DNA from 3 places in the Actinoplanes sp. NPDC049598 genome. Region 2 is predicted to be linked to each of the others. Evidence: riboswitches for the same ligand, from Rfam matches in the RefSeq annotation. Region 2 holds a riboswitch; each other region holds the start of a gene.
What was found. Region 2 has a riboswitch for cyclic di-AMP ahead of AB0J66_RS34120 (NlpC/P60 family protein). Riboswitches for the same ligand answer to the same signal wherever they lie in the genome.

Region 1 (9,419 bases), on a different contig from region 2:
CCCTGCTCGACGAGCACGTCACGCCGCTGCTGGACGCGGTCCAGGGCGCGGCCCGGGTCAGCCGCCGCCTGCTTCTGGGCTCGCTGTCGGCGGGTATCGCCCACGCGGCCCAGCGCGCCTCGACGGTGGCGGGCGCGCCGCCGGGGGAGACGACCGGCCAGGTGCTGCGCATGCTCGACGTGGCCCACCTGGTCGACTGGAACACCGAGCGGGTGCGCCGCCGGACCTGCTGCCTGGCCTTCACGATCCCGCATCAGCGGTTCTGCGCCGACTGCTCGTATTGGAAGTGATGAAGCGTTGAACCCGACATGGGAGCGCTCCCGTATGGGTAACCGGGAGGCATGCTGATGGCGCTGTTGCTGGATCTCGCGAACATTCTCGGCGGTTTGCTGCTCGCCGCGGCCCTGCTGCGGCAGATTCCGCGCGTCGGCGGCGGGTTCGGCACGTTCGCCGACCGGGTCGCGCCGTGGGGCTGGGTGGTCGGCGTCGTGGCCCTGGTCGCCGGCGGTTACTACCTGCTGGTCCACCTCTTCGACGGGCCGCACGTCTTCCACTTCGAGGTGGTCGGCATCGCGGTCGGGGTCGCCCTGCTGTGGGACCGGCTGACGGGCCGCAAGACCGCGGAGGCGCCGTTCGGGCGAGGGCTGCTGCTGGCCGTCTTCGGCATCATCGCCGTTGTCGTCGGGCTCCAGGGCCTGGTAACGCCGGACTGATCGGCCTGGTCGCAGCCTTGATCGGTGATCACGGCAAAACGGGGCAGAACCGGGCGCATTCCCCGGCCGGGCGCACTGAGAACAACGTCACGATCGCCCTTCGTGGCTTTGCCGAGGGTCGATCGGCGTGGTTACGGTCGGCCGGTCCCACGATCGTGGGCACCGCGGGCGGAACGCCGAGTCCTGCCGCCGCCCGACGGAATTCAACTCAGGCATGGAGCGGGGGACCCAAACGTTCTCCGGCACGCCACCGCGCGTGCCTCGGGGTGAAGCCGCCTCGCGCGGCCGGGCACCTCAGCCCGAACCCGACAGCTCACCTCGTAGGCGTGGAGGTTGTTCTTCCATGGCACAAAACCGTAAGCACACCGTCGCGCTCGGCCTCACCACCGCCGGCGTGGCCGGAGCGTTCGCCCTCTTCGGCGCGGCCCAGCCGGCCCAGGCCGCGGGCAGCGTCAACTGGGACGCCGTCGCCCAGTGCGAGTCCGGCGGCAACTGGAGCATCAACACCGGCAACGGCTTCTACGGCGGCCTGCAGTTCACCAAGAGCACCTGGAAGGCCTACGGCGGCGGCAAGTACGCCAGCACCGCCAACAAGGCGAGCCGGGGCGAGCAGATCGCGATCGCCGAGAAGGTCCTCGACGGTCAGGGCATCGGCGCCTGGCCGGTCTGCGGCAAGAAGGCCGGCTCGTCGAAGAGCTACAAGGGCACCAACACCGGCGGCGCCTCGGAGAAGAAGTCGTCCTCCACCGCCAAGAAGTCGACGACCAGCAAGAAGTCGGCGACGCACAAGTCGGCGACGACGCACAAGTCGTCCACGACCCACAAGTCGACGACCGCCGCGCCCCGGAGCACCACGAAGACGACCGGCGACTTCTACATCGTCCGCGCCGGCGACACCCTGGCCAAGATCGCCAACCGCTACCAGATCGACGGCGGCTGGGAGCGGCTCGCCGAGCTCAACAAGAGCATCATCGACGACCCGAACCTGATCTTCCCGGGTCAGCGCATCGCGATCTGAGCAAGGCTCCCCGCAGCGAGAACCACCCGGCGGCTCGCCCGGACCTCGGTGCTCTTCCGCACCGGGGCCGAGGCCGCCGCCAGCATCGCGGCCGCCTGCGCCTCGTCGCGCAGGCTGCTCGCGGTGCTGCGGGCGAGCGAGACATCGTGCCAGGCGGCCGACTCGGCGGCCGTGGCCAGCTCGTACCGCTGACGCAGCCACGCGGCCGAGGCCCGGGCGATCACCAGCTCCTGCTCGACCTGGTGGAGCCGGGCGTCCCAGCCGTTGCGCTCGGCCATCGCGTCGGCCAGGGCCGAGGCGGGCAGCTCCCCGCGGCCGACGGCGGCCTCGACGGCCCGGTGCAGGAAGCTCTCCCGGTCCGCGTACTCCGCGCAGGTCCGGGCCGACCAGGGCGTGCCCCAGACGGCGCCCGCGGCGGCCCGGCGCACCCGGGCGTCCGCCTCCAGCCAGGCGTCGTAGGCGACGTTGACCGCCTGGGCGGCCTGCTCCCAGACCTCCTGCCAGCGGCCGGCGCTCGCCGCGGCGCGCTCGGCCGCCACCTGGATCTCGGAGGCGAACTGCGCCGCCTGGGCGGCCTCCTCGGCCTGGCGGTTCTTGAAAGCGCTCCGGGCCCGCAGCACGGCCACGGTCTCCTGGGCCGCCTTGCGCGGGTGGCGCATCGCCTGCGGGCTGCCCAGCAGGAGCAGGGCCGGCAGGGTGAGCAGCATCAGCGTGGCCCAGATGGCCGGCGCCGGTGAGGAAACAAGCATCTCCGCTACAACGTTCATGATCGTCAATCCGTCCGCGTGTCGAGTCCACCGTGGGCAGCTGCGATCAGCGCGGGAAGGCGCTGATCAGGCGGACGCGGCCGGAGGCGCGCGAGAACCGCGGACACCCGCGGTGAACTGTGTGCTGAGGACGGTGGCGCGGTCGATCGGCGCCTGCTCGGACTCCGCGGACTCGTCGGGCTCGGTGAGCGAGGACGAGGGATCGGACACAGCGGAGGAGGAGACAGCGGCCCGCGGGGAAGACGTCGCGGACGGCCGCTGCGGCGTGGCGACCTGCGCCAGCAACACGAACAGCAGAACGGACAACAACGAGCGCAGCAGGAGTGTCCTGCGGTCGCCGGTCGTCGTCATGGACCCAACATAGCGAGCCATGGGAGATCTTGCCCGCCCGCCACACCGCCACGTCAGAGTGACGGCCGCCGCGTCAGCCGCCGCCGCTTGGCCAAACGCCCAGGTGGCAGCGCGAAGAGCCGCCGGGCGTTCGACTCCGCGAAAGCACGGAAAACCGAAGGCGCCAGGCGCTGCGCCAGCCGCAGGAGACCGGTGTTGTAGTTCTCGGTCATCTCGATGTTCGGCGGCCGCCGTACGAAGTGGTCCGGCCCGTCCGTCGCCGCGTCCGAGCCGAACAGCACCCGCTCGGGCCCGACCTCGTCGATCAGGCGCTCGGCCTCGGCCGACCGGCACCAGGACGTCTCGAGGTAGAGGTTGGGCAGGGCGGCGGCGTGCCGCGCGGCCCGCCGCCGGCCCTCGGGCGGCCCGAGATACGTGTGGTAGAGCACGAACCGCACTGCCGGGAAGCGCTCGGCCAGCCGCCGGATCAGGTCGGGATCGGCCGGCCCGGGCGCGCTGTGCACGGTCACCGGGACGCCGGCCTCCTCGGCCACGCGAAGGTACGGGTCCAGACCTGGCGTGTCGGCCGGATACCCGTCGTACGCCGGGTGGAGCTTGAGCCCCGCCGCGCCGGCGCCGAGCCGCCTGCGGACGCCGGCCGGATCGGGCCCGCCGGGCCGCACCCAGACCAGCGGGGTGAGCCACGGCGTGGCCTCGGCGACGATCTCGACCAGGTCGTTCTCGGTCCAGCAGACCAGCGCGTGGGTCATGCCACCGGAGAAGGCGGCCGTGCGCAGGCTGTCGAAGCCGAGCTGCCCGCCGCCGGGGGCGCGGACGTGGGTGTGCGCGTCGACCGGGTCGAGGGAGATCCAGAGCCGGTAGTCCGCCCCGTCGTTGTTGTCGCACTGCTCGGATCGGGCCGAGCGCACCACGCAGTCGACGACGTGGCGCCCGCCGACCGGCACGGCGGCGAGCCAGCCGGCGTCGTCGCGCTCCATCGGCACGTCCTGCGGGGACGACCAGCCGTCGTACCCGTAGTGCAGGGTCAGGGGGCCGTCCAGGGCGCCGGTGTAGCGGATCAGGCCCTTCCCGGCCCACCGGATCGGCCGGTCGTAGCGCCTCACAGGGTGATGGTCCAGCCGTGACCGCCGTTGTCGTCCCAGCGTTCGCCGTCGCCCACCAGGAGATGAAAGCCGTAGCGGACGGTGCTTCCGCGCACGCCCCACACCAGCCCCCGGAACACGTGCGGCACGTCCGTGACCCCACTGGTGTAGTTGGGCACCGGCGAGTCGGCCTCGCTCCAGATAAAACCCACCGAGCTGTACGCGCCGGTGGCGTCATCGAAGACGACCTCGCGGGCCACGATCGGCTCGGTGAAGACCGGAGACGTCGTACGGTCGTGCTCGCCCACCACGAAGAAGAAGTGGTGCAGCGAGAACTCCGTCGAGCCGTCGACCGTCCGGGGCACTTCGAAGACGGCGCTTCTAGAAGGACCGGGCGACAGCACGACCTGCTCGGCCCCGGCCCAGTCGGGCGGCACGCCGGTGGGGGAGCAGGTGTAGTGGGCCTGCACCATGGCGATGCCGGGCACCGGGTCGATCCACGTCTTGCGCAGGCCGAAGACGCTCACAGGTGGTGGTACCAACAGTTGCCCCCTCCCGGCGCCGACGTGCCGTCCGGCCCCAGCCAGGTCTCGTTCTTCTCCTCCGGCGGGAACATCCGCCCGACGTGGTACTGCTGCACGAGGGTCGCCCCGCGCGGGCCCCACATCCGCGAATGGAACCGGTGCGGCAGGTCGAGCCCGTACAGCATCTGGTATTTCTCGTGGTGGAAGCGCTCCTTGTCCTGATAGGTGTAGTAGTTCTTGGCCTGGAACTCGGAGTCCGGCGGGATCCGCGGGTCCTCCATCGGGCTGTAGACCGGCGCCACCCAGTCGCCCACCGCCCAGTAGATGCAGATGTGGGTGATCCAGCCGTTCTCGTCGGTGTACTCGAGGTCCCGGTAGACGATGTCCTCGGTGAACAGGTCGGTGGTCCAGCGGTGGCCGCCCTGGAACACCTCGAAGTAGTAGTGGAAGCGGTACTCCGGCGCGGACCGGCCGCTTTCCAGATCCCGGACGCCGCGGGGCATCCGCAGCACCTTCAGCCGCTGCCTCGGGTACCCGCCGAGGTCCTGCAGCACCCGCGTCTCGTGGCCCCAGCTCCAGTCCGGCCACTGGCCCGGAGGCGTTGCCGCGTAATGGATCAGGACCTGTTCCACGTCGTCCTGCCGGTCGGTCCAGCCCTTCGGGTAATACCAGCTCATGAGCCTCAGCGCTCCCTTCGGTCGACCAGCCTCTGGATCTTCCCGGCCGAGCGGGCGAGGGTCTCGGGCTCGGCCACGACCACCTCGACGCTGGTGCCGACGGTGTCCTTCACGGTCCGGGCCACCTGGGCCCCGGCCGCCTCGCGCCGGTCGCCCGGGCAGTCGGGCCGGGCCTCGACCTGGACGGTCAGGTGGTCCATCCGGCCGCGGGTGGTGAGCACGAGCTGGAAGTGCGGGGCCAGCCCGGGCGTACGCAGGATGATCTCCTCGATCTGGGTCGGGAAGAGGTTCACCCCGCGCAGGATGATCATGTCGTCGGAGCGGCCGGTGATCTTCTCCATCCGCCGCATCCCCGGTCGCGCGGTGCCCGGCAGCAGGCGGGTCAGGTCGCGCGTGCGATACCGGATGATCGGCATCGCTTCCTTGGTCAGCGAGGTGAACACCAACTCGCCCTCCTCCGCCGGCTCGCCGGACTCGGGGTCGAGGATCTCCGGGTAGAAGTGGTCCTCCCAGATGTGCAGGCCGTCCTTGGTCTCCACGCACTCCTGGGCCACGCCGGGCCCGATCACCTCGGAGAGGCCGTAGATGTCGACCGCGTGGATGCCGGCCCGCTCCTCCATCTCCAGGCGCATCTGCTCGGTCCACGGCTCGGCCCCGAAGATGCCGATCTCGAGGCTCGACTTGCGCGGGTCCAGGCCCTGCTTCTCGAACTCGTCGATGACCGTGAGCATGTAGGACGGCGTCACCATGATGACGCGCGGCTGGAAGTCGGTGATGAGCTGCACCTGCCGCGGCGTCATCCCGCCCGAGACCGGGATGACCGTGCAGCCCAGCTTCTCCGCGCCGTAATGGGCGCCCAGACCCCCCGTGAAAAGCCCATAGCCGTACGCGTTGTGGAGGCGGTCCCCGGGCCGCGCGCCGGCCGCCCGGATCGATCTCGCCATCACGGTCGACCACGTGTCGAGGTCGCGCTCGGTGTAGCCGACCACCGTGGGCCGGCCGGTCGTCCCCGACGACGCGTGGATGCGCCGCACCCGGTCGCCGGGGACGGCGAACATGCCGAACGGGTAGTTGTCGCGCAGGTCGGCCTTGCTCGTGGTCGGGAACTTGGCCAGGTCGGCCAGCTCGCGGCAGTCGTCCGGGTGGACGCCGGCCGCGTCGAACGCCCGCCGGTAGTGCGGCACGTTGTCGTACGCGTGCCGCAGCGTCCACCGCAGCCGCCGTAGCTGGAGTTCCCGCAGCTCGTCCGCGCTCATCCGCTCGGTGTCGTCGAGCTGGGCGGGGTCGGGCGCGTCGCCGAACGTCATGGGGGGTCCTCCGATCGGGTGCTTCCCCCACGTAATCCCCAGGAAACGCGGTTCGCAACTCGGAGGACCGATCCCGCACAACCGGGCAAGGCGGTCAGTCCAGGCAGAACTCGTTGCCCTCGGGGTCCGCCATCACGATGAAGCCGAAGCTCAGCGGGGGAGCGGGCTCCTCCCGGCGCAACCGCTTGGCGCCGAGCGCCACCAGCCGGTCGTGCTCGGTCTCGAGGGCGGCCATCCGCTCGTCGCCCCGCAGGCCGGGTGCGGCCCGGACGTCGAGGTGGACGCGGTTCTTGACCACCTTCTCCTCGGGCACCTGCTGGAAGAAGACACGCGGCCGCGTACCGCCCGGATCCTCGATCGCGGACTGGCCGTTGCGCCGTTCCTCGGGCACGCCGAACCGGTCGAGGGCCTCCTCCCACGCGGCCCAGACGTCCGCGCCCTCGGGCAGCTCCACGCCCGGCGGCGCCGGCACGACATAGCCGAGGACCTGCCGCCAGAACTCGGCTTGAGCCCTGGGGTCGCGGGCGTCGAAAGTGACCTGGAATTCGCTGCTCACAGGTTTGCTCCGTTCGCGTGGAGGTAGAGGTCCCGTAGCAGGCAGACCTCGGACAGATGGTGGATCAGCTCCCGGTTGATGTGCAGGACGAGCTCGGCCATCGACGCCTCCGGGTACGGCTCCTTCGGGCCGACCGGCTGCTGGAGATCGGCCGCGGCCACGCCGGCCAGCCAGACCGCCAGCTGCTCGTCGAGCTGCCGCCGGGCCTCGGCCGCGCTTCCGGCATAGTTCCAGGTCTCGTACGCGGCCGCGGGCGCCCCGAAGTGCGCCGCGTTCCGCATCGCCAGCACGCCGACGATCACGTGCCCGAGCTGCCAGGCGATCGAGGTGACGGGCGCCGGCACCGGCTCCGGGAAGGCGAAGTCGATGGTGAAATCGCCCGAGCCGGCCTGTACGGGCGCCGTCGACGTGCCGCGGGGCCGCACGTTCCAGACGTCCTTGACCGGCTCCCAGAAGTACTCGTCGTCGGTCAGCCCGTCCAGCCGAGGGCCGACCTGGTTCTCCCAGTGCCATTCCCACTGCTCACGAAGTACGCGGTTGAGGTCCATGCCCTCACCCTGCCATCCCAGGCGGACAGGATCGGTCCGCTATCTCTGCCAAGGTGGGTGACATGGACACGACCGAACGGGTGCTCACCCTGCTCGGCCTGCTGCAGCAGCGCCGCGTCTGGACCGGCCCCGAGCTGGCCGGCAAGCTCGGCATCACCCCACGCACGGTGCGCCGCGACGTCGAGCGGCTGCGCACGCTGGGCTACCCGGTCAACGCCGGCCAGGGCGCCGGCGGCGGCTACCAGCTCGGCCCCGGCCAGGCGCTGCCGCCGCTGCTGCTCGACGACGAGGAGGCCATCGCGACCGCCGTCTCGCTGCTGGCCGGGGTGGGCGGGGAGGCCGGGCTGCGCGCGCTGTCGAAACTCGACCAGGTGCTGCCGGCCCGGCTGCGGCCGTCGGTCAAGGCGCTCTCCGGCTCCGTCTCGTCCTTCGGCGGCGCCCGCCTGGCCGGCGACCCGGAGGTGCTGATGACCCTCGCGCGGGCCTGTCGCGACCATGTGCTGATCGACTTCGCGTACCCGTCCGGGCCGCGCCGGGTCGAGCCGTACAGGCTGGTCGCCTCGGACAAGCGGTGGTACCTGTTCGCGTACGACCTGGGGCGTGACGACTGGCGGACGTTCCGGGTCGACCGGATGAGCGAGGTGGGTGCGCGGACGTGGCGCTTCACCCCGCGCCCGGCGCCGGACGCGGCGACGTATGTCCAAGAGGGAGTGGCGAGCCGGGTCTACAAGCATCAGGGCCGGTTCCTGGTGCATGCACCGGCATCCGTGGTGCGGGCAGCCGTTCCGCCCTCCGCGGCGGCCGTCCACGAGCGCGACGACGGGAAGTCCGAAGTGGTCAGTGGGGCCGACAATCTCGACTTCATCCTCATGCACATGGTTCTGCTGGGACATGACTTCGAGGTCCTGGATCCCCCCGAACTGTCGGAGAGGTGTCGATTGGTAGCGGCTCGATTGCTCGCAGCTACCGGTTTCGTGCCACCTGCCGACGACATCGACTCCGCTCGCTGACCTTGCCGCATAGCGTTCCTCGCACACCACTTCTTCACGGGGGAGACCGAAAGTGCACCGTCGTCAAGTCATCACCACCGCCCTGGCCGCCATCGTCGCCACCACCGCCTTCGCCGCCCCGGCGCAGGCCGCCGAATCCGATGGAGACACCGGCGTCATCACCGGCCTCGTCACCACCCCGAACGGCCGTCCGGCCGCCGGCATCACCGTCACCGTCGACGACACCGAGATCGCCCGCCCGTTCACTACCACCACGGCGGCCGACGGCCGCTACTCCATCGAGGTGCCGGCCGGCGACGCCTACGTCGTCAGCTTCGTCAACGGCCACCTGCGGCAGTACTCGCCGCGTGTGACCTCCTACGAGCAGGCCCGCGTCTACACCGTCGTCGAGGGCCGCAAGCTGCGCGTCAACGAGCGGCTGCTGCGGACCGCGACCCTGACCGGCCACCTCGCCGACGAGAACGGCGCCCCGGTGGCCGGGGCCACGGTCGGCATCATCAACACCGAGACCGCCAACGAGTTCCAGACCACTACCGCCGCCGACGGCTCCTTCCGCTTCGAGAAGCTCGCCCCCGGCTCGGTCAAGGTCTCCTTCCACGCCCTCGACGGCCGCCGCCAGTGGGCCCACCAGAAGGCCACCTACGACGAGGCCGACGCCTACACGCTGCGCCTTGGCCGGGTGACCACGGTGAACGACTCCCTGCTGGCTCAGTAACCGACGGACGAGAGCGGGGGTGGCCGGTTCGGCCGCCCCCGCTCTCGCGTACGTTCCAGACATGACCCGTTCGTACCGCGTCGGCGTCCAGCTGCCCGAGATCGAGCGCCGGGTGGACTGGGCCGAGCTCGTCGCCATGGCCCGCGCCGCC
Region 2 (9,419 bases):
GCGATCCGTGCCGGCTCCGGCGCGGCGGTCCGGGCTGGCCACTGTGCGGCGAGGTTTGACGCCGGCCCGCGTGCGGCGGTTGTCCAGCTCGTCGTCGGCGAAGTCGTCCTCGTCGAACTGCGGGGTGCGGCTGCGGGGCGTGGGCTTGCCACCGCGCGCCTCCCGGGTCTTCCCGGTGCCCTTGCGTCCCCGGCCGGCCGGCTCGGCGGGCTGCTCGGGGATCTCCGGCGCCTCCTCCTCCGGCTCGCCGCGGCCGCCACGCCGCGGGCGGCCGCCGTCGAGCACCTGAAGCGCGGGCCGGAACGGATCCGACGTGCGCCCGGCGCGCGGCGACCGCGTGCGCTGATCCCGCTCGGCCATCGTGCGCCCGCGCGGGGTGTAGGCCCGCGCGTCACCGATGCCGCCGAAGCCCCGGCCCTGGCCGGCCTGCTCGTCGCCCTCCTCGGGGAGGTCACGAGACGTACCGCGCCGGGGCTGAGCGCCCCGGCGCGGTGGAGTGTCGTCAGCCCGCGGCGCCATCCGGCCTACTGCCCGGCGCCGGTCTGCGCCTGCCCGCCACCGGTCGACCCGGTCGCGGCCTGCCCATCACCCGTCGCGGCCTGCCCGTTGCCGGTCTGGCTGACCGAACTCTGACCGTTGCCTCCCTGGCCGGTGGCACCCTGGCCGTTGCCGCCCTGGCTGGTGGCACCCTGGCCGTTGCCGGGCTGGCCGGTGGCGGCGCCGTCGATCGGCGTGACGTTGGCCGGGCCCTTGTCGGACTTCGGGTCCTGGGCCGTGATCGACAGCTTGCCCTCGGCCGGCATCGGCACCTTGATGACCTTGCCGTCCGGCAGCCGGAGCACGGCCAGGTTCTCCGCCTTGACCAGGCCGAGCCGCCGGGCCGCGGCGTCCAGGTTGCCGATGCTCGACACCTCGATGAGCTGGTTGTCCAGGTCCTGCCGCTGGTTGTCGAGCGCCGTGTTCTGCTTCTCCAGGTCAGCGATCTTGAACGAGTTCTCGTTCGTCTTGGTGTTGATCAGCAGAATGCCGAGCACCCCGACGATCACCAGCCCGACCACCCCGGCCGTGAACGGCGCCCGCGGCCCCCGCCGGATCGGCAGCGGCGCCACGGAGAGCCGCGGCCCCGCCCCGGCCTCGGCCCGGCCGTTGCCGTCGGGCTCCACCTCGAGCTGCAGAGCCGCGGTGCCCGCGACGGGCGCCTCGACCCCGTCCGGCCGCCCCTGGCCCCCGCGAGCGGAAGCGGAACGCCCCTTCTCCAGCTTGGCCGCGATCGGCCGCACCTTGTCCTGGTCGCTGTCCCGCCGAGCCCGCACATCCTCGGTGATCCGCCGAACCCGCTCGCTCTCGGCGTCCCGCCGGCCACCTTCGACCTCACGGCCCGCCCGCACACCTTCGCCGTCCCGGCTCAGCCGCACGCCCTCGGTGTCCCGGCGCTTCCGCGTCCCGTCAGCGTCGCGGCCCAGCCGCACGCCTTCCGTGTCCCGGCGCTTGCGCGAACCCTCAGCGTCCCGGCCCAGCCGCACGCCTTCCGTGTCCCGGCGCTTCCGCGGGCCATCAGGGTCGAGGTCCGCCCGCACGCCCTCGGTGTCGCGGCGCTTGCGCACGCCTTCCGTGTCCCGGCGAGCGCGAAGCTCCCCGGTGTCGCGGCGAGCGCGGGCGTCCTCGCTGATGTCGCGGCGAGCGCGAACCTCCCCGCTATCGCGGCGAGCGCGGGCGTCCTCGCTGATGTCGCGGCGAGCGCGGACACCTTCGGTGTCGCGGCCGGCGCGGACGCCCTCGGTGTCGCGGGCGCGGCTGCGGGGAGCGGCGTCGCGGGCCCCGCCGCGGACGTCCTCGTTCTCCCGTCGCCGGGGGCTCGCGCCCCGGGCGTCGCGGCCGATCCCGGACCGGCGCGGGCCGGCCTCGTCCGCACCACCGCGGATGTCGTCCGTGAAGTGCCGGGCCCCCCGGCCGGCACTGCCCCGGCCGTCGCCGGCCCGGCTCGTGGCGTCCGCATCGCGGCCCGTGCCCTGCTCGCGCCGGCCGTACGCCTGGCGCTGCTGATCCGCGGCCCGGCCCCCCGACCGCGGCGCGTGGTTGCGCTCGCTCATGCTTTCCCCTCCCCCTCTTCGCGTTCCCCCGGGCGTAACCGCCCTCGTCCCCCGTGCGTTGTAGACAGTCGGGGCCGTTCGCGGGCGGCCCCGGGAGCCTGGTCGTGCTGGTCGAGGCGTTCCACGGCGCGCAGCTTCACCGAAGCTGCCCGCGGGTTCGCCGCGACCTCGTCGTCACTGGGCGGCTCTGACCCCTTTGTCAGCAGCCGCAGTGTCGGACCGGTGCCGGGCAGTTCGACCGGCAGGTCGATCGGCCCCGTCGAGCGCGTCCTCGCGGTGAGGGCACGCTTGACGATCCGGTCCTCCAAAGATTGGTAGCTCATCACCACAAGGCGCCCTTTCGGGGCCAACGCGTCCAAAGCGGCCGGGACCGCGGACTCGAGCGTGGCGAGTTCGCCATTTACCTCGATGCGTAACGCTTGAAACGTTCTTTTCGAAGGATTTCCACCGGTTCGCCGGGCTGCGGCGGGGATGGCCTCTTTGACCAGCTCGGACAGCTTCGCCGTCGAGGTGATCCGGCCCTTCTGCCGCTCCCGCACGATCGACGAGACGACACGTGTGGCGAACTTCTCCTCGCCGTACGTCCGCAGGATCCGGACCAGCTCGCCGGGCTCGTACTCGTTCACGACCTGCTCGGCCGTGATGCCCGTGGTCTGGTCCATGCGCATGTCGAGCGGCGCGTCCTGTGCGTAGGCGAAGCCACGGTCGGCCTCGTCGAGCTGCAGCGAGGAGACGCCCAGGTCGAACAGTCCGCTGTGGATCAGCCGGATACCGAGCTTCTCGAGCACGCGGGGCAGCTCGTCGTAGACGGCGTGGACCAGGTGGACCCGCTCCTCGCCGAACCGGGCGAGCCGCTGCCGCGAGTGGGCCAGCGCCTCGGTGTCCCGGTCGAGTCCGATGAGGACGACCTCCGGATAGCGCTCGAGCACCGCCTCGGCGTGACCGCCCAGGCCGAGCGTGAAGTCGACGTGCACCGCGCCGGGCAGCTGCAGGGCCGGGGCGAGCAGCTCGAGGCATCGCTCGAGCAGCACCGGCACGTGCGTGCCGCGAAGCTCCCCCATGTCGACCCCCATCGCATCCCCGACTGTCCCCGGCTCACGCCTCACCAGGCCCTTTTCCGGCCCAGTGCCCACCCATCGACGACGCCGTAGCGATGTGCCCACGCCGTGGCAGCCGCCCGAACGTCTTTCCGTACCGCCAGATCCCCATCCGCTCGTGCCCGTTGCCATCGGGCGCGCCCAAGCCCGGACACGCGCCTGGCGCCGGGGAAGAGGCGCCAGGTGCGGGAGCGGCTGGAGATCTCGCAGTACGGCAGCAGCGACGTCCGGGCCCCACCACAGGGCCGGCCGAATGCCACGCCTCACAGTCCGACGGGCAGCACCCCCTCCTCGATGTCCGCGAACTCGTCTTCGCTCGCGGCGAGGTAGTCGTCCCACGACTGCTTGTCCCAGATCTCCACCCGGGTGCTCGCCCCGATCACCACGAGTTCGCGGTCGAGTGCCGCGTACGCCCGCAAGTGAGCCGGGATCGTGACCCGCCCCTGCTTGTCGGGAATCTCGTCGTGCGCGCTGGCGAAGAACACCCGGCTGTACGCCCGGGCGGCCTTGTTCGTGACCGGGGCCTCGCGAAGCTGACCCGCGATGCGCTGGAACTCCGGCATCGGGAACACGTAAAGACAGCGCTCCTGCCCCTTGGTGATCACGACACCTCCCGCCAGCTCGTCGCGGAACTTCGCTGGAAGGATCAGCCGCCCCTTGTCGTCGAGGCGTGGGGTATGAGTGCCGAGAAACATCGGCTCCAACCCCCTGCCCCTGGCGGTTCGCGGTCCGCCGGTCAACTCGGGCCGGCAGGTCTTCCAGAGCCAAATCCCGTTTGGAATTCAGGTCCCTTTTGGCCCTGCCACTGCGCTCCACTCTACTCCACTTCCCTCCACCCGCAAGCCGAATGAGCGCCCTCACGAAGCTTGTTCGCACACGAAACCCCAGCTCAAAGGCGTGCACGCAGAGTGGAGGGCCACCGCATGATCAACCCCGTCCGGTTTCCGACATCCTCACCGCACCCCCGTCAAGAAACACGACAAACACGCCCAAACCTCCCAGTCAAAACAAATGTCAACCCCCGCCGGGGAGGAAAGTGGAGGACCGTCGAGATAACCCGCTGTCAACCCCGACTCCAGTTCATTCACGCCCCCGCATCGTCATTCACCGCGCGCCCGCCGACGCGATCCCCGCGAGGTCGCCCGAGCCTGCGCGGGCGCGGGCGCGGGATCAGGCCGGGCGGGCCAGGGCGGACGCGGGCGCGGTGGCCCCCGCCGGATGGATGGCGCAGGCACGCGGGTGGCCCCGGCGGGGTAGGTGGCGCAGGCGCGCGGGTGGCGGCCCGGGCGGGGTGGGCGGCCCAGGCGCGCGGGTGGCGGCCCGGGCGGGGTGGGCGGCCCAGGCGCGCGGGTGGCGGCCCGGGCGGGGTGGGCGGCCCAGGCGCGCGGGTGGCGCGGACAAACACGGCGGCGCGGACGCGGTGGGCGGCCGGCGGCGCGGGCGCGGGCGACGTGACCCGGCGGACACCTCATCGCCAGGGCGCAGATTCCGCACGCCGAGGGCTCAGGTGTGCGGGCTGTTATTTACAGGCGGGACGGAGAAAGCGCCTTCAGGCCCGCGGAGCGGGCCTTGGCGTGACGGTACGCACCGGCCGAAAGTGGGGCAGAGGGAGTGAGGACAGACCGAGGCCGTCCCTACGGCGGGTGCCTGTGGCCAACTCCGTATCTCCGGAAAGCGCGAGCAAGTCACCTGGAGTCACCGGACCGACAGAGGGGCGCGACCGAACCGGTCGCGCCCCGCTGAGCAACTGTCGTACTTACCGCGTGTCTGAGGAACCTCAGACGAGGCGGCGGACCACGTAGTTGGTGCTGATCATCTTGCGCTTGGAGACGCGCGCGCCGGTGTGCGGCGAGTCGTACATGTAGCCGTTGCCCGCGTAGATGGCCGCGTGGTAGCCGTAGGAGCCGTTCCGGAAGATGATCAGGTCTCCGGCCTTCTTGGCGCCCTTGGCCACCGACTTGCCGGCGGACTGCTGCGAGTTGGCCTTGTGGGCCAGGTTCTTGCCCGCGGCCTTCTTGTACACGTACTTGGTGAAGCCCGAGCAGTCGAAGCGGCTCGGACCCGAGGCGCCGAACTTGTACAGCGCGCCGGTGTGGGCCGAGGCCTCGGCCAGGACCTTGGCGCCGCTGGCGACGACCTTCACCGCGAGGCGGCCGCCCACCTGCGGGGCGAACGTCGAGGTGCCGGCGTAGACCATGCGGAGCGAGCCGCTGGTCTTCGGGGCGGCGTACAGGGCGATGGCGCCGTTCTTGTTGACCTTGCCGGACGCCCAGTTCTGCCACTTGCCGTTGCGGAGCGCCTGCAGGCGCACCGTGCCGGACGTGACCGCCTTGCCGTTGGTCGGGTTGATGTAGCGGGCGGTCACCTTGACCTTGGCGCCCCAGGCCAGCGTGCGGGTGCTGACGCTGGTGCGGACGGTCGGCTTCACCTTCGCCGCGGCCTTGGCAGTCACGGCGGCCTGCGTCACCACGGGGGTGGCGGCGTGCGCGGCCGGCGTGGAGACCAGCTGGCCGGCGCAGAGGCAGAGACCGAGAGACAGTGCGAGTTTGCCGGCTCCGACGGACATGCGTCGGCCCCGGCTCGAACTGTGTTCGTGCACGGTAGAGAATTCCCTCCGGCACGCCTGCGAGGTTAGCTGTCGGGTTCGGGCGGGAAGGCTTGCCCGGTCGCTGGGAGGCGACTTCACCCCAAGGTCTCTCCGTTGATCGCCACCGGAGCGGGTGACGCGGAGGAGACCGCTATTTGGGTCCCCCGTCCCTGCCCCCGTATGCCTTTGTGGTCGTACAACTGCTCGTGGTCGCGCTGCCTGGCCCGGGGCAGGGCTCGGCGTGAACCGGGCGGCGCAAGCTTCCAGCGGGTTGCTGTCGGCTGATCCTTGGTACCCGAGATCCGTCCCGGGCGGCGGAAGCGGCTCAGTGACCGAGAGTAGTTGGCACACGGACCCCTGTCCGATTTGTGACCGCCGCGTAACTTTTGCCAGCACGGATCGTGCTGGGGCAAATACATTTTGTTGAAGGTTACGGGTGAAACAGAACACATAATTCCTCGTCACCGGCCGGGTGACGGCCTTTCCGTATTCACTCTTCCGCGGTTCAAACCTTCCTCACCGGGCAAAACCCGCTCCCCCGAACGGCCGAGTCGGATGCCGGACGGAGGGGGACCGGCGACAACTCGACGTAACAGGCGGTTCCGGTACCCTCGTCGCCGTGACGGACGGGAAGATGCCCCTGCGGGCCAAGGTCGCGACCTCCGTGTCGAAGACGGCGGCGGCGCTCTCCAGGGCCGCGGGACGCGGCGACGGCTCGGTCATCGGAGGCTGGATCGGCCTCAAGATCGACCCTGAGCTGCTGAGCCACTTGGCCACCGGACGCGCGATCGCGCTCGTCTCGGGAACCAACGGCAAGACCACCACGACGCGGCTGGCGGCGGCCGCGCTCGGCGTGCTCGGCCCGGTCGCGACCAACTCCTTCGGGGCCAACATGCCCACCGGGCACACGTCGGCCCTGGCCAAGGCCGGTCAGACCCCGTTCGCGGTGCTGGAGGTGGACGAGCACTACCTGCCCCGGGTCATCGACGAGACCAAGCCGCGGGTGGTGGCCCTGCTCAACCTCTCCCGCGACCAGCTCGACCGGGCCAAGGAGGTGGCGATGATGGCGCAGCTGTGGCGCACCACCCTGGCCGGCCACCCGGATGTGAACGTGGTCGCCAACGCCGACGACCCGATGGTGGTCTGGGCCGCCTACGGCTCGCAGAAGGTGACCTGGTTCAGCGCCGGCCAGCGCTGGCAGGACGACTCGTGGGTCTGCCCGGAGAGCGGCGACCCGATCGAGCGGGAGAACGGCGACTGGTGGTGCACCGGCTGCCCGCTGCGCCGGCCGATACCGCAGTGGCGCGTCGAGGACGAGGGCGTGGTCGACCCGCGCGGCGACTGGCACCTGGTCAAGCTGCAGCTGCCGGGCACGGTCAACCTCGGCAACGCGGCCACCGCGCTGGCCGTGGCGGCCGAGTTCGGCGTGCGCCCGATCGAGGCGCTCCCCCGGCTCTCCACCGTCACCTCCATCGCCGGGCGGTACGCGCAGGTCGAGCGGGACGGCCGCAACATCCGGCTGCTGCTGGCCAAGAACCCGGCCAGCTGGCTCGAGGCGTTCGACATGGCCGATCAGGCGCCGACCCTGCTCTCCATCAACGCGCGTGACCCCGACGGCTTCGACACCTCCTGGCTGTACGACGTCGACTTCGCGCCGCTGTACGGCCGGCCGGTCCTGATCACCGGTGAGCGGGCCTACGACCTGGCAGTTCGGCTGGAAGTGAACGGTGTGCCCTTCCAGCACGTGTTGAGTTTCGAGGAGGCGGTCCGGATCGTGCCCCCCGGCCGCCTCGAGGTGATCGCCAACTACACGGCGTTCCAGGACATCCGAGCGGAGTTGGACCGTGTCAACTGAGGCTTTGCGCATCGTCTGGATCTATCCGGACCTGCTCTCCACCTACGGCGACCGCGGCAATCTGCTGATCCTGGCCCGCCGGGCCGCGATGCGCGGCATCCCGGTCGAGACGTACTCGGTCCGCTCCGACCAGCCGATGCCCACCACCGCCGACATCTACCTGATCGGCGGCGGCGAGGACGGCCCGCAGGCCCTGGCGGCCCAGCGGCTGATCAACGACGGCGGCGTGCACCGGGCCGTCAACCAGGGCGCGGCGGTGCTGGCCATCTGCGCCGGTTACCAGCTCTTCGGTCACTCGTTCTTTGCCAAGGGAGCGAAATGCCCGGGTCTCGGGCTTCTCGACCTGCACTCCGACCGGGGTGAGACGCGCGCCGTGGGCGAGATCCGCGGCGACATCGACCCGCGGCTGGGGCTGCCTCCGCTGAGTGGTTTCGAAAATCACGGCGGCCGTACCCACCTGGGGCCGGGCGCCGCCCCGCTGGCCCGGGTGACGGCCGGCATTGGCAATGACGGCCAAACCGAGGGAGCCTGGGCAGGGAAGATTCTGGGCACCTACTCGCACGGCCCGGCGCTGGCCCGCAACCCAGCTATAGCCGATCTGCTACTGCGCTGGGCCATCGGCGCGGATAGTCTTGCCCCGGTCGACGACACCTGGGCCGAGCGGCTCCGGGGCGAACGACTGGCGGCAGCCGGAGCCTGACGACACGTTTTGACCGACGAGACACTGGGACGGACGACTGCATGACTGACATCCTGATCGCCCCGCCGGGCGCCATCGCCTCCGCGGACCCTCAGGCCCCTCAGTCCCTGGGCTGGCGCCGCCGGCTCGTCCGGTTCGGCATCCTCGGCCTGGTCATCGCCGCCATCGCGGTCGCCGCGGCCGTGCTGCCGATCCAGGACATCGCCGACGGCATCGCCAAGCTCGGCCCGATCGCCGCCGCCATCATCGCGGTGGTCGGCGGCCTGCTCCTCTCGGTCCTCGTCCCCCGCACCGCGATCACCGTGGCCTGTGGCGCCCTCCTGGGTGCCACCACGGGCGCGGCGACCGCCCTGGCCGCCGCGGTCATCGCCGCCGCCGTCACCTACTACGCGGGCCGCTGGGTCGGCCGCGGCGCCCTCGAGGCCCGCGCCGGCGGCAAGCTGGGCAGCAAGCTCCACAAGCTCGACGGCTGGCTCAACAAGCGCGGCCTCTCCGCCGTGCTGCTGGTCCGCTTCCTCCCGCTGGCCCCGTTCGGCCTGGTCGGCTACGCCTACGGCACCACCAGCGTCTGTCGCAAGCGCTACCTGCTCGGCACCACCCTGGCCGCCATCCCGTCCGCCATCTCCTACGCGACGATCGGCGCCGCCGTCACCCAGCCGGGCGAGATGAGCGTGCTCTCCTTCGCCCCCGCCGCCATCGGCTTCCTGCTCACCACCGGCATCGTCGTCTGGTGGAAGCGCTCCGCGAAGAAGTCCGCCGCCGCCGTGGCCACCGCCTGAGAGTCAACCCCGCCGGAGGTACGCTTCGGCACCCTCACAACCGCACTAAGGCCGCTCCCGCTCCGCCGGGCGCGGCCTTTCTGCTTTCCCCGGGCCGCAGCGCGCCTTCCGCGCGATTGCATGGCCCATCCCGGGCCTTCCAGCCCGATCCCCACCCAGCGCAGCCCCCGCCCAGCGCAGCGCTCACCCAGGCAGCCCGCACCCGCGCGCCCGGCCGAACCCCGCCCAGCGCAGCCCTCACCCCGCGCAGGCCTCACCCGCGCGCCCGGCCGAACCCCGCCCAGCGCAGCACCCACCCGCGCACCCGGCCG
Region 3 (9,419 bases), on a different contig from region 2:
CGCTCACCGTGCGGCAGGTGCACGAGCGGCTCCGGGAGCGCGACCTGGCCTACACGACCGTGATGACCGTGCTCAACCGCTTGACGAAAAAGCGCGTCGTCATCCAGCAGGACGAGGACCGCGCATATAGATACGTCCCCGCCCAGTCCCGCGAGGAGATGACCGCCGGCCTGATGCTCGACGCTCTCACCGCCAGCGGCGACCAGGACGCCGCTCTGGCCTACTTCATGGGGCAACTGTCGCCGGACGCCCTGAAAGCGGCAATCGAAGCAGTCAACAACAAGACGTGACCGCACTCCTGCTCGGCGCGCTCGGCCTGACCTTGTCGCTGGTCGTTCCGGGCCCGCTGGCGCGTGCGCACTGGCCCGACCGGGCGCCCGTCGCGGCCGTCCTGCTCTGGCAGTCGATCACCCTGAGCGCCGTGCTGTCCGCGCTCGGCGTGGTGCTTTCCGCCCCGTACGAGTTGTCCAGGACCTCCGGAAAACCCGTCCTCGCGCTGCTCGGCGCCCTGGCGGTTGCCGCCCTGATCATTCTGCGCCTGCTGATCTCCTTGGTCGGGGTCACGCGAAGGTCAAGGGCGAGAAGAGCCAGGCACCGTACGCTCGTGGACCTGCTCGACCGGGCCGAGCAGCACCGCGAGCTGGGCCCGGACAACCTGCGCGTGCTCGACGGCGCCCTCCCGCTGGCGTACTGCGTGCCCGGCCGCGAGCCCCGCGTCGTGCTCAGCAACGGTGTCCTTCAGGTGCTCGACCGGGAGCAGGTCGACGCTGTCCTGACCCACGAGCAGACCCATCTGCGGCACCGGCACGAGGTGGTGATGGAGTCGTTCACCGCCTTCTACCGGGCGGTGCCCCGCCCCCTGCGGAGCCGGGTGCCGCTCGACGCCGTACACCTGCTCCTGGAAATGATCTCGGACGACGTGGCGCGACGGAGAGTCGGGGCCGAGCCGCTGCGAGCCGCTCTGGAGCGGCTGACCGACGCCGTCCCCCTGGCGGAGGACGCGCGGGCCGACCCGACGGGTGAGGCGCGGCGTCGCCGGCTGGCCCGGCTGACCCGGCCGCACACCGTGTCCGTCGGCCTCAACATCGCCGCCGGGCTCGCCGCCGTTGGGCTGCTGGTATTACCGACCGTGATTCTCGTGGTGCCCTGGCTCGACCGTGCGCTGGACCACTGGCCGCTCTGACTACTCTGTGTGTGACTTTCTACGCAAGCAGTTTCCCGCCCGCGCCGCCTTCAGTTCTCCGCATGATCCGGAGTACGGTGGTCCCCGGTCTGGCAGCCCCCCATCGTCCAACCGGCCGATCTGACGGACCACCGCCTAATCGTCGTGTGGGCGAACCGGGGACCCGAGCAGTTGGGGTGAAGCCGCGATCCGTCGCGGCCGGGCGCGTCTTCCCGTCCGAACCCGTCAGCTAACCCGGTCGGCGGCTCGAGGGAAGAAAGGACATCACACCCAACGTGAAACGGATTGGGGCGCGCGGTCGCGCCGCAGTTCTGCGCGGGCTCGTCTGCGCACTCGCGGCGGTCGGGGTCGTTGTCACCGGACCAGCCGCCGCACATGCGACACCCTCGCCCTCCTCGGTCGAGGCCCAGATCGACAAGCAGTGGAACGCCCTCGAGCCGGTCATCGAGGAGTACAACAACGTGCACAACCAGCTGCTGAAGAACCGGACCCGGCAGAAGCAGCTGTCCGCCCAGCTCACTCCGCTCCAGGTGCAGGTCGACCTGGCGATGGCGCAGGTACGGGGCCTGGCCGTCGACGCGTACAAGCAGGGTGCCCCCAACGCTCTGGATGCCATGATCATCAGTGGCAACCCGACCGGGCTGACCGACAAACTGACCTATCTGGATCAGCTGGCCCGTCATCAGCAGGAGCAGATCAAGGGCGTGGCGGCGCTGCGGGACAAGCTCGCCGCGACCAAGGCCGACCTGGATGTCGTGACCAAGTCCGTCGCCGCCCGCGACAAGGACCTGGGCACCCGCAAAGCAGCGATCGAGACGAAGATCACCTCGCTCCAGAAACTGCGGATCCAGGCCTACGGCTCGGCGGACGCCTCGGACGGGCCGCTGCGCCTGGGTCCCTGTCCGGTCACGTACACCAACGACAAGGGTGGCCGGGCCGCGCAGAAGGCCTGCGACCTGATCGGCCTGCCGTACGTCTTCGGGTCGGCCGGCCCGAACACGTACGACTGCTCCGGCCTGACCCAGGAGGCCTGGGGCAGCGTCGGCGTGCACCTCGACCACTACACGAAAGACCAGTGGAACGAGGGCAAGGCGGTCTCCCGGGACGAGTTGCAGCCGGGTGACCTGGTGTTCTTCTTCCCGGGCAGCCTCCACCACGTAGGCCTCTACATCGGTGGCGGCATGATGGTCCACGCCCCGCACACGGGTGATCATGTGCGGATGGCGGAGATCGACCGGATGCCCATCGCGGGCTTCCGGCGACCGGGCTGATCGGCTCGTCGGTTTCTCGAGGCCGTCGGGGCTCTGCCCCGGCGGCCTCAGCTTTTGGTGGCGCTGGGTGCGCGGGGTTCCGCTTGCTTGGCCGTACGCCTGCGTGAGCGCCCGGTTGTCATGGGCCACAGCTGGGGCTGGGCGGGCGCGGGCATAATTCGGTGTCATGAGCGACTCGCCCCTGATCGACAGCTTGACCGCGGCCGTGGAGGCCCGCCCGGACGACCTCCCGCTGCGGCTGCACCTGGCCGAGTTGCTCGTGGCGGCCGGCCGTGGGGGAGAGGCGATCGGGCACGCCGCTCAGGTGCTGGCCCGTGAGCCGGGCAACGCCACGGCCCAGCGGTTGATGGGCGCCGCTCTGAATCCGGCCGCGCCTTCTTCCGTACCCTCTCCGCCGGAGGCCCCCGGCGCGCCCGCCAATCCCGGCGCGCCCGCCAATCCCGGCGCGCCCGCCACTCCCGGCGCGCCCGCCACTCCCGCCGTGCCGCCCACCCCCGCCGCGCCCTCCCCTCCCGCCGTCCCGTCCGGGAAGCCGGCTGACGGTGTGGACTGGGCCGCGATGGAGCAGGAGTTCGGCGACATCGTCCCGCCGCGTTTCGCCCGGTCGGGCGACTCGGTGGAGCCGGTCCGCGGCCACGAGGACCGCAGCTTCGACATCGAGACCTCGACGATCACCCTGGCCGACGTCGGTGGCATGGAACAGGTCAAGAAGCGTCTCGAGATCTCCTTCCTGGGCCCGTTGCGGAACCCGAAGCTGCGCAGCCTGTTCGGCAAGAGCCTGCGCGGTGGCCTGCTGCTCTACGGCCCGCCCGGCTGCGGCAAGACGTTCCTGGCCCGAGCGGTGGCCGGCGAGATGGGCGCCTCGTTCATCTCCCTGTCGATCACCGACGTGCTCAACATGTGGGTCGGGAGTTCCGAACGCAACCTGCACGATCTGTTCGACTCGGCCCGCGGCCACGCCCCCTGCGTGCTGTTCCTCGACGAGATCGACGCCCTGGGTCACAAGCGCAGCCAGCTCAACTCGTCGTCCATGCGCACGGTCGTCAACCAGCTGCTCACCGAGCTGGACGGCGTCGACGGCAACAACGACGGCGTCTTCGTGCTCGCCGCGACCAACGCCCCCTGGGACATCGACTCGGCCCTGCGCCGTCCGGGCCGCCTCGACCGTACGGTCCTGGTGCTGCCGCCCGACAAGGCCGCCCGCTCGGCGATCCTGCAGTACCACCTGCGGGACCGCCCGGTGGCCAACATCGACCTGGGCCGCGTGGCCGACGCCACCGACCACTTCTCGGGCGCCGACCTGGCCCACGTCTGCGAGACGGCGGCCGAGTTCGCCATGCGCGACTCGATCAGCACCGGCGAGATCCGCATGATCAACCAGGACGACATGCTGGCCGCGGTCCGCGAGGTCCGCCCGTCGACCGACGGCTGGTTCGCCACGGCCCGCAACGTGGCCATGTTCGCCAACGAGTCCGGCGAGTACGACGACCTGGCCGCCTACCTGAAAAAGCGCAAGATCCGTTGAGTGCGTACTGGCGGGCGCACCGGCTCGCCCAGGTCGGCCGCTACGACGAAGCGGAGAGGGCGGCCCGCGACGGCCTGGCCGCCGAGCCGGGCGATGCGCGGCTGCTGACCCTGCTGGCCTCGGTGCAGCGGCTGCGCCGCGACTACGCCGGCGCCCTGGCCACGGCCGACGCCGCCGTGGCGGCGGCGCCCTTGTTCGCCGACGCCCACGCCGAACGCGCCGAGAACCTCATCGTCCTGATCCGCGCCCGCGACGCCGTACCGGCCGCCGCCGAGGCCGTCCGCCTGGCCCCCACCGAGCCCACCGGCCACTTCGTGCTGGCCCGGGCCCTGGCCGCGGCCAAGGACTACCCGCGGGCCCGCGCCGCCGCCGCCCACGGCCAATCCCTGGACCCGAACTCGGTCGAGGGCCTGCTCACCGTGGCCGACGTGGAACGCGACGCTGGCAACCGCGAGGCCGCCCTGTCCGCGGCCCGCGCCGCCCTGGCCGTCAGCCCCGGCAACCCGTACGGCCGCTGGCTGATCGCCATGCTCGACGCCGAACGCCTCCGCGTCCGCCGCTCGATGCGCGCCCTGAGAGACGTCGCCCGCGACAACCCCGCCCGAGCGGACATCGTCTCGATGACCTGGCCCATCCGCGGCGTCCTGAACGGCCTCCGCCGGGGCTTGGCCGCCAGCGCCGCCCTGATCTGCCTGCTGCAGCTGATCGCCCACTGGTGGTGGCCCCCGGCCGCCCCGTTCGGCCGCATCATGTCAGCCGTCCTGGCCACCGTCATGGCCGGCTTCGCCGCCCGCATCCTCCTCCCCGCCGGCCGCCTCCCCTGGCGCTGCCTGCGCTTGCTCCCCACCCTGATGCGCCGCGCCGACCTCACAGCCCTGGCCCTGACCGCAACAGCCATAGCCCTCCTCTACCTGTACGCAGCCACGAACTGGTGGCCGCTTCCCCTGCTCGCCCTGGCCCTGACCCCCCTCCTATGGCTCCTGAGCCTCGCCGAACTCCTGGGCGCAGGCCTGGACGACCCCGGCGCCCGCCACGCCCTCACCGACCTGGCCACCGAGTTCCGCGATTGGTGGCAAACCACCAAGAAAGACCTCCGCGCCGCCTGGAACGACCCCCAAACCTCCACCTCGAGCACACCGCCATCCCCGCCGCCCGCCCCGAGCGCGCCGCCGGCCCCGGGCGCGCCGCCGGCCCCGGGCGCGCCGCCATCTACGCCGTCCGCCCCAGACCCCGCGTCGGGTCTGCCGTCCGCTCCGGGCGGGCTGTCGGGTCTGCCGTCCGCTCCGGGCGCGCCACCGTCTCCGCCGCCCGCTCCGGCCGCGCCGGCTGACCTTTCACCACCGGGTGCGCCGCCGGCTCAGCTCTCCGCCTCAGGCGCGCCGCCGTCTCCGCCGCCGGCTTCGGGGGCGCCGCCGTCTCCGCCGCCGGCTCAGCCCTCTGCCCCGAGGGTGCCGCCGGAACCTCCACCCTTGCCGGACGACGGGGCTCAATGACGGCGATTACGTCGCTCTTTGGGGTGTGTTCGCCGGCTCGGAGGGTGGCGGGGCCATAATGGCGTCGCGGTGGCGGTGTGCGGTCCGCATGCTGTAGGGCATGGTGGCGATCGGTGGCGCGTCATGACAGACCGGGACGACCTGCGGCTCTCGCACGAGCTGGAGTCGATCGTGGAGGCCGGGCAGGAGGCCGGCTACGCCCCCGAGCTGGCCGACCTCGCGATCCGGCGGTGGCGCAGCTTCGACCGCCGCAACCGGACCCGCAACCCCGGCCACGACCTCCGCGTCCGCGACCTGGCGAAGGGCCTGAAGCAGGGCTATCCAGGCGATCTCATCTTCCTCCCTCCAGGCGTGTTGGAGAACGTCGCCGAACGCTTCGCCGAAGTCCTGCGCCGCAATCAGTAAACCGCGCCTCCGACCGTCCTCCCTAGGCCTGCGCGACCTATGACGGCGCGACCTATGGCGGCGCGACCTATGACGGCGCGACCTATGACGGCGCGACCTATGACGGCGCGACCTATGACGGCGCGACCTATGACGGCGCGACCTATGACGGCGCGACCTATGACGGCGCGACCAATGACGGGGGAACCCGTGATCGGGCGACCTGCGACGGCGCGACCAATGACGGGGGAACCCGTGATCGGGCGACCTACGACTGCGCGACCGATGACCGGGCGACTGATGACCGGGCGACCGATGACCGCGCTGCCCACGTTCGCGGACCCGTCGCCACGGCGCCTATGCCTGCGGCGCCTACTACCGCGCTGCTGATGATCGCTCGATGAACCGCCGCTCTTGGCCGCGTTGGCCGATACCTCCCGGCCGTCGGTTGCTCGGGGCGCTGATGTGGGGCCCGCTTCGGGGGCGCGCGTAGCGGCGTACGTCAGGGGTTGCTTTTGCTTGAGACCGCGAGTGGCGCTGGGAGAGTAGGCACAGTCTGGGGTAGGCGGCGGTCGAGGAGCCGGAGGATCGCGGCGAAGGCGGCGGCCATGACGCCGACCATCAGCATGTTGCGGATGGCGGTGGGGTAGCCGATCTCGGTGGCGTCCGCGAAGGGGTAGGGGAACCAGTCGGTGGTCGCGCCGTGGGCCAGGGTGTAGGCGATCCAGGCGGCGGGCCAGAGGAAGGCCCAGATGATCGTTCGCAGGTCGATCTGTGGGCGCGGGCCGAAGGCGATCCAGCCGGCGAGGGCGGCCCACGGGGCGATGTAGTGGAAGCCGAGGTTCGACCACCAGCCGGCGCCGTGCGGATCGGTCGTGCCGGCGAGGATCGTGGCGTAGACGAGGCCGGTCACGATGATCCCGAGCAGCGCGTCGAGCCGCAGGATCCGCCAGACGCGTCCGTCGCGGCCCGGATCGATCATGAGGGCGCCCGCGGCGAGCAGCACGAGCACGTTGCTCTGGATCGTGAAGAAGCTGAACAGCCGGACGAACCGGGTGGTCACGGGCGCGTCGTCGCCCTGCGCGCTGAGCACGACCTGGATGAGCAGTGACGTCAGGACGACGGCGAAGAGCAGACCGTGCCAGACCCTGGAGGCCGTGCGAACGCGATTCACGTCCGGTAGTAAACCGCGAGGCCGGCCGCATCCGCGACCGGCCTCGTCAGGTGTGAAGCGTCAGGACTTGGCCTTCTCCTCGGCCGGGCGGCGGCCCGCCTTGGCGTACGCGAGCAGCGCCAGGATCAGCGCGATCACGCCGGCGATCAGGCCCGCGATGCCGAACGCGTCGGGACCGTCGGAGCTGTCGTCGTCGGCGGCGGGCGCGGCCGCCGCCGATGCCGTGGGCGCGGCGGCCGCCGTGTCGGTGGCGCCGGCCGCGGCCAGCTTCAGCACGGGCGCCGGGTGCTCCGGCTCCGAGCCGTCGGTGGTGGGCTCGTCGATCCAGCGGACGATGGTGCCGTCCGAGTACGTCTGCAGCGCCTTGAAGACCAGCTGGCCGGACTCGGGCAGCGGCCCGAGCGACACGTCGAACTCCTGGAACTGCCCGGGCTTGACCTCGGAGCCGGCCTTGGCCGTCCAGGTGATCTTCGAGACCGCCTCGGTGATCTGCGCGCCGTGCGCCTCGAGCGGCTTGGCCAGCTTGGACTCGGTGGCCACCACGTCCCACCCGTTGATCGGCTTGACCGAGACGGACGCAACCGGGTTGTCGGCCGGCAGGTTCACCTCGACCTTGGTGGTGGAGGCGGTGTCGGACTCGTTGGGCACCCGGAAGGTCACCTTGGTGTAGCCGCCGGCGGTCGCGGTGTCGGGGTTCACCGTGACGTGGGCCGAGGCCGGCGCGGCCAGGGCCAGGGTGAGGCCGGCAACCGTGGCGGCCACCAGGGCCGAGCGCTTGAGCAGGGACATCGAAGTCGTCAACCTTCCGCATGGGGGACAGCCCGTTGCCGGGCGTTCCGCGTTGGTCGCGCCTGCGGCCGCGAAAGTTCCCGACAATCTCAAAAACTTTGCCGTACGCGGTCACCGCCGACCCGGCGACGCGGGGCGCAGCCGATCATGCCGCCCTGACCGCCGGGCGGCCGTTCCGCTCGGGCGGTCTCTTGCGGTGCCGGGTCACCGGACGGCCGGTAGGCGGACGTCGACGCGCAGGCCGGGGTCGGCGTCGCCCAGGGTGACCGTGCCGCCGTGGCGACGTGCCAGCTCGCGGACGATGGCCAGGCCGAGCCCGGAACCGCCCGCGTCCCGGGCCCGCGCGTCGTCGAGCCGTGTGAACCGGTCGAACACCCGCTCGCGGTCGGCCGCGGGAATGCCCGGGCCGTCGTCGGTCACCGTGATCCAGCGGTACGCGTCGTCGGCCCGTACCTCGACGCAGACCCGCGACTTGGCGTGCCGCACCGCGTTGTCGAGCAGGTTGGCCACCACCCGCCCGAGCGCATCGGGCTCACCGGCGATCAGGACCGGCGCCGCCGGGCGTACATAACCCACGGTGGGATAGCGGGCCGCCACGTCGCCGACCACCGCGCCCAGGTCGACCTCGCGGAACGGCGCCGACACCACCCGCCCCGGGGCCGCGTCGTCGGCCCGCGCGAGCAGCAGCATGTCGTCGACGAGCCGGCTGAGCCGATCGACATCGGTGAGCAGGTCCTCCGACAACGCGTTCCAGTCGGTGTCGGGCAGTCGCTGCGAGACCTCCAACTCCGTCCGCATGTTGGTCAGCGGGCTGCGGAGCTCGTGAGCCGCGTCGGCCACGAACGCCCGCTGCCGGGCCTGCGCGGCGTCGAGCCGGTGCAGCATGCCGTTCAGCGTGACCGCCAGCCGGTATATCTCGTCGCGTGACTCGGGCACCGGCAGCCGCCCGGCCCTCGTACCTCCGGTGATCTCCTCCGCGCCGGAACGCAGCGCGTCGACCGGGCTGAGCGCCGCGCCCAGCACTCGCCACAGCACCAGCCAGAGCGCCCCGACCAGCAGCGGGAACATGATGAGCAGGGTCACCCGCAGGATGTGCACGCCCTGGGTCAGGTCGTTCGTGGACCGCGCGACCAGCACGCGCACCGGGTCGGTGGGCGGCCCGGCGGTCACCATCACGACCCGCGCGTCGCCATCGAGCCCGATCCGGCTGCCGGCGATCTCGCGGACGTTGCCGTCCTTCATGCCCTCGAGCTCGTCGGGGTGCAGCATCGGGATGAGCCGGTCGGCCCCCGCCGAGATCGACAGCACCCGGCTCTCCGCGTCGATGACCTGCACCTGCATGGCCGCGTTGACCGGGATCGGCTCGGCCAGCTGCCCCTGCTCGACGAGCTTGGCCACGCCCCGGGCGGTGTCGAGGGCCTCGGCGTTGACCGCCCGCAGCAGCCCGAAGTTGAGCACCGCGACGAGCAGCACGCCGCCCGCGGCCAGGCCGGCGGTAAGCGCCAGGACGGACGTGAGGACCAGCCGGGCGCGCAGGCTGAGCTCGCGCGGCCGGCGCATCAGTCGCCCGTCACGGCCGCGAGCCGGTACCCCGCGCCCC

Region 1: linked by a shared signal. The riboswitch ahead of AB0J66_RS07925 (transglycosylase family protein) and the one ahead of AB0J66_RS34120 (NlpC/P60 family protein) in region 2 are both predicted to bind cyclic di-AMP.
Region 3: linked by a shared signal. The riboswitch ahead of AB0J66_RS35600 (NlpC/P60 family protein) and the one ahead of AB0J66_RS34120 (NlpC/P60 family protein) in region 2 are both predicted to bind cyclic di-AMP.

Annotation. Positions count from the first base shown of each region.
Region 1 covers NZ_JBFAOX010000002.1:429,496-438,914, reverse strand. Annotated here, with positions in the region: gene AB0J66_RS07935 ((2Fe-2S)-binding protein) at 1-290, shown strand, start outside; gene AB0J66_RS07930 (hypothetical protein) at 348-713, shown strand; cyclic di-AMP (ydaO/yuaA leader) riboswitch at 898-1,054, shown strand; gene AB0J66_RS07925 (transglycosylase family protein) at 1,057-1,731, shown strand; gene AB0J66_RS07920 (hypothetical protein) at 1,713-2,498, opposite strand; gene AB0J66_RS07915 (hypothetical protein) at 2,565-2,849, opposite strand; gene AB0J66_RS07910 (amidohydrolase family protein) at 2,903-3,952, opposite strand; gene AB0J66_RS07905 (hypothetical protein) at 3,949-4,458, opposite strand; gene AB0J66_RS07900 (hypothetical protein) at 4,455-5,132, opposite strand; gene paaK (phenylacetate--CoA ligase PaaK) at 5,138-6,439, opposite strand; gene AB0J66_RS07890 (VOC family protein) at 6,534-6,995, opposite strand; gene AB0J66_RS07885 (DinB family protein) at 6,992-7,543, opposite strand; gene AB0J66_RS07880 (WYL domain-containing protein) at 7,606-8,553, shown strand; gene AB0J66_RS07875 (carboxypeptidase-like regulatory domain-containing protein) at 8,606-9,268, shown strand; gene AB0J66_RS07870 (LLM class flavin-dependent oxidoreductase) at 9,330-9,419, shown strand, end outside.
Region 2 covers NZ_JBFAOX010000018.1:151,701-161,119, forward strand. Annotated here, with positions in the region: gene AB0J66_RS34100 (penicillin-binding transpeptidase domain-containing protein) at 1-519, opposite strand, end outside; gene AB0J66_RS34105 (hypothetical protein) at 525-2,090, opposite strand; gene rsmH (16S rRNA (cytosine(1402)-N(4))-methyltransferase RsmH) at 2,087-3,163, opposite strand; gene mraZ (division/cell wall cluster transcriptional repressor MraZ) at 3,451-3,882, opposite strand; gene AB0J66_RS34120 (NlpC/P60 family protein) at 4,965-5,753, opposite strand; cyclic di-AMP (ydaO/yuaA leader) riboswitch at 5,793-5,979, opposite strand; gene AB0J66_RS34125 (MurT ligase domain-containing protein) at 6,409-7,629, shown strand; gene AB0J66_RS34130 (glutamine amidotransferase) at 7,619-8,329, shown strand; gene AB0J66_RS34135 (VTT domain-containing protein) at 8,371-9,108, shown strand.
Region 3 covers NZ_JBFAOX010000020.1:83,862-93,280, forward strand. Annotated here, with positions in the region: gene AB0J66_RS35590 (BlaI/MecI/CopY family transcriptional regulator) at 1-290, shown strand, start outside; gene AB0J66_RS35595 (M56 family metallopeptidase) at 287-1,183, shown strand; cyclic di-AMP (ydaO/yuaA leader) riboswitch at 1,306-1,443, shown strand; gene AB0J66_RS35600 (NlpC/P60 family protein) at 1,459-2,454, shown strand; gene AB0J66_RS35605 (AAA family ATPase) at 2,621-3,979, shown strand; gene AB0J66_RS35610 (tetratricopeptide repeat protein) at 3,976-5,472, shown strand; gene AB0J66_RS35615 (hypothetical protein) at 5,596-5,877, shown strand; gene AB0J66_RS35620 (Pr6Pr family membrane protein) at 6,359-7,030, opposite strand; gene AB0J66_RS35625 (YcnI family protein) at 7,091-7,819, opposite strand; gene AB0J66_RS35630 (ATP-binding protein) at 8,024-9,379, opposite strand; gene AB0J66_RS35635 (response regulator transcription factor) at 9,379-9,419, opposite strand, start outside.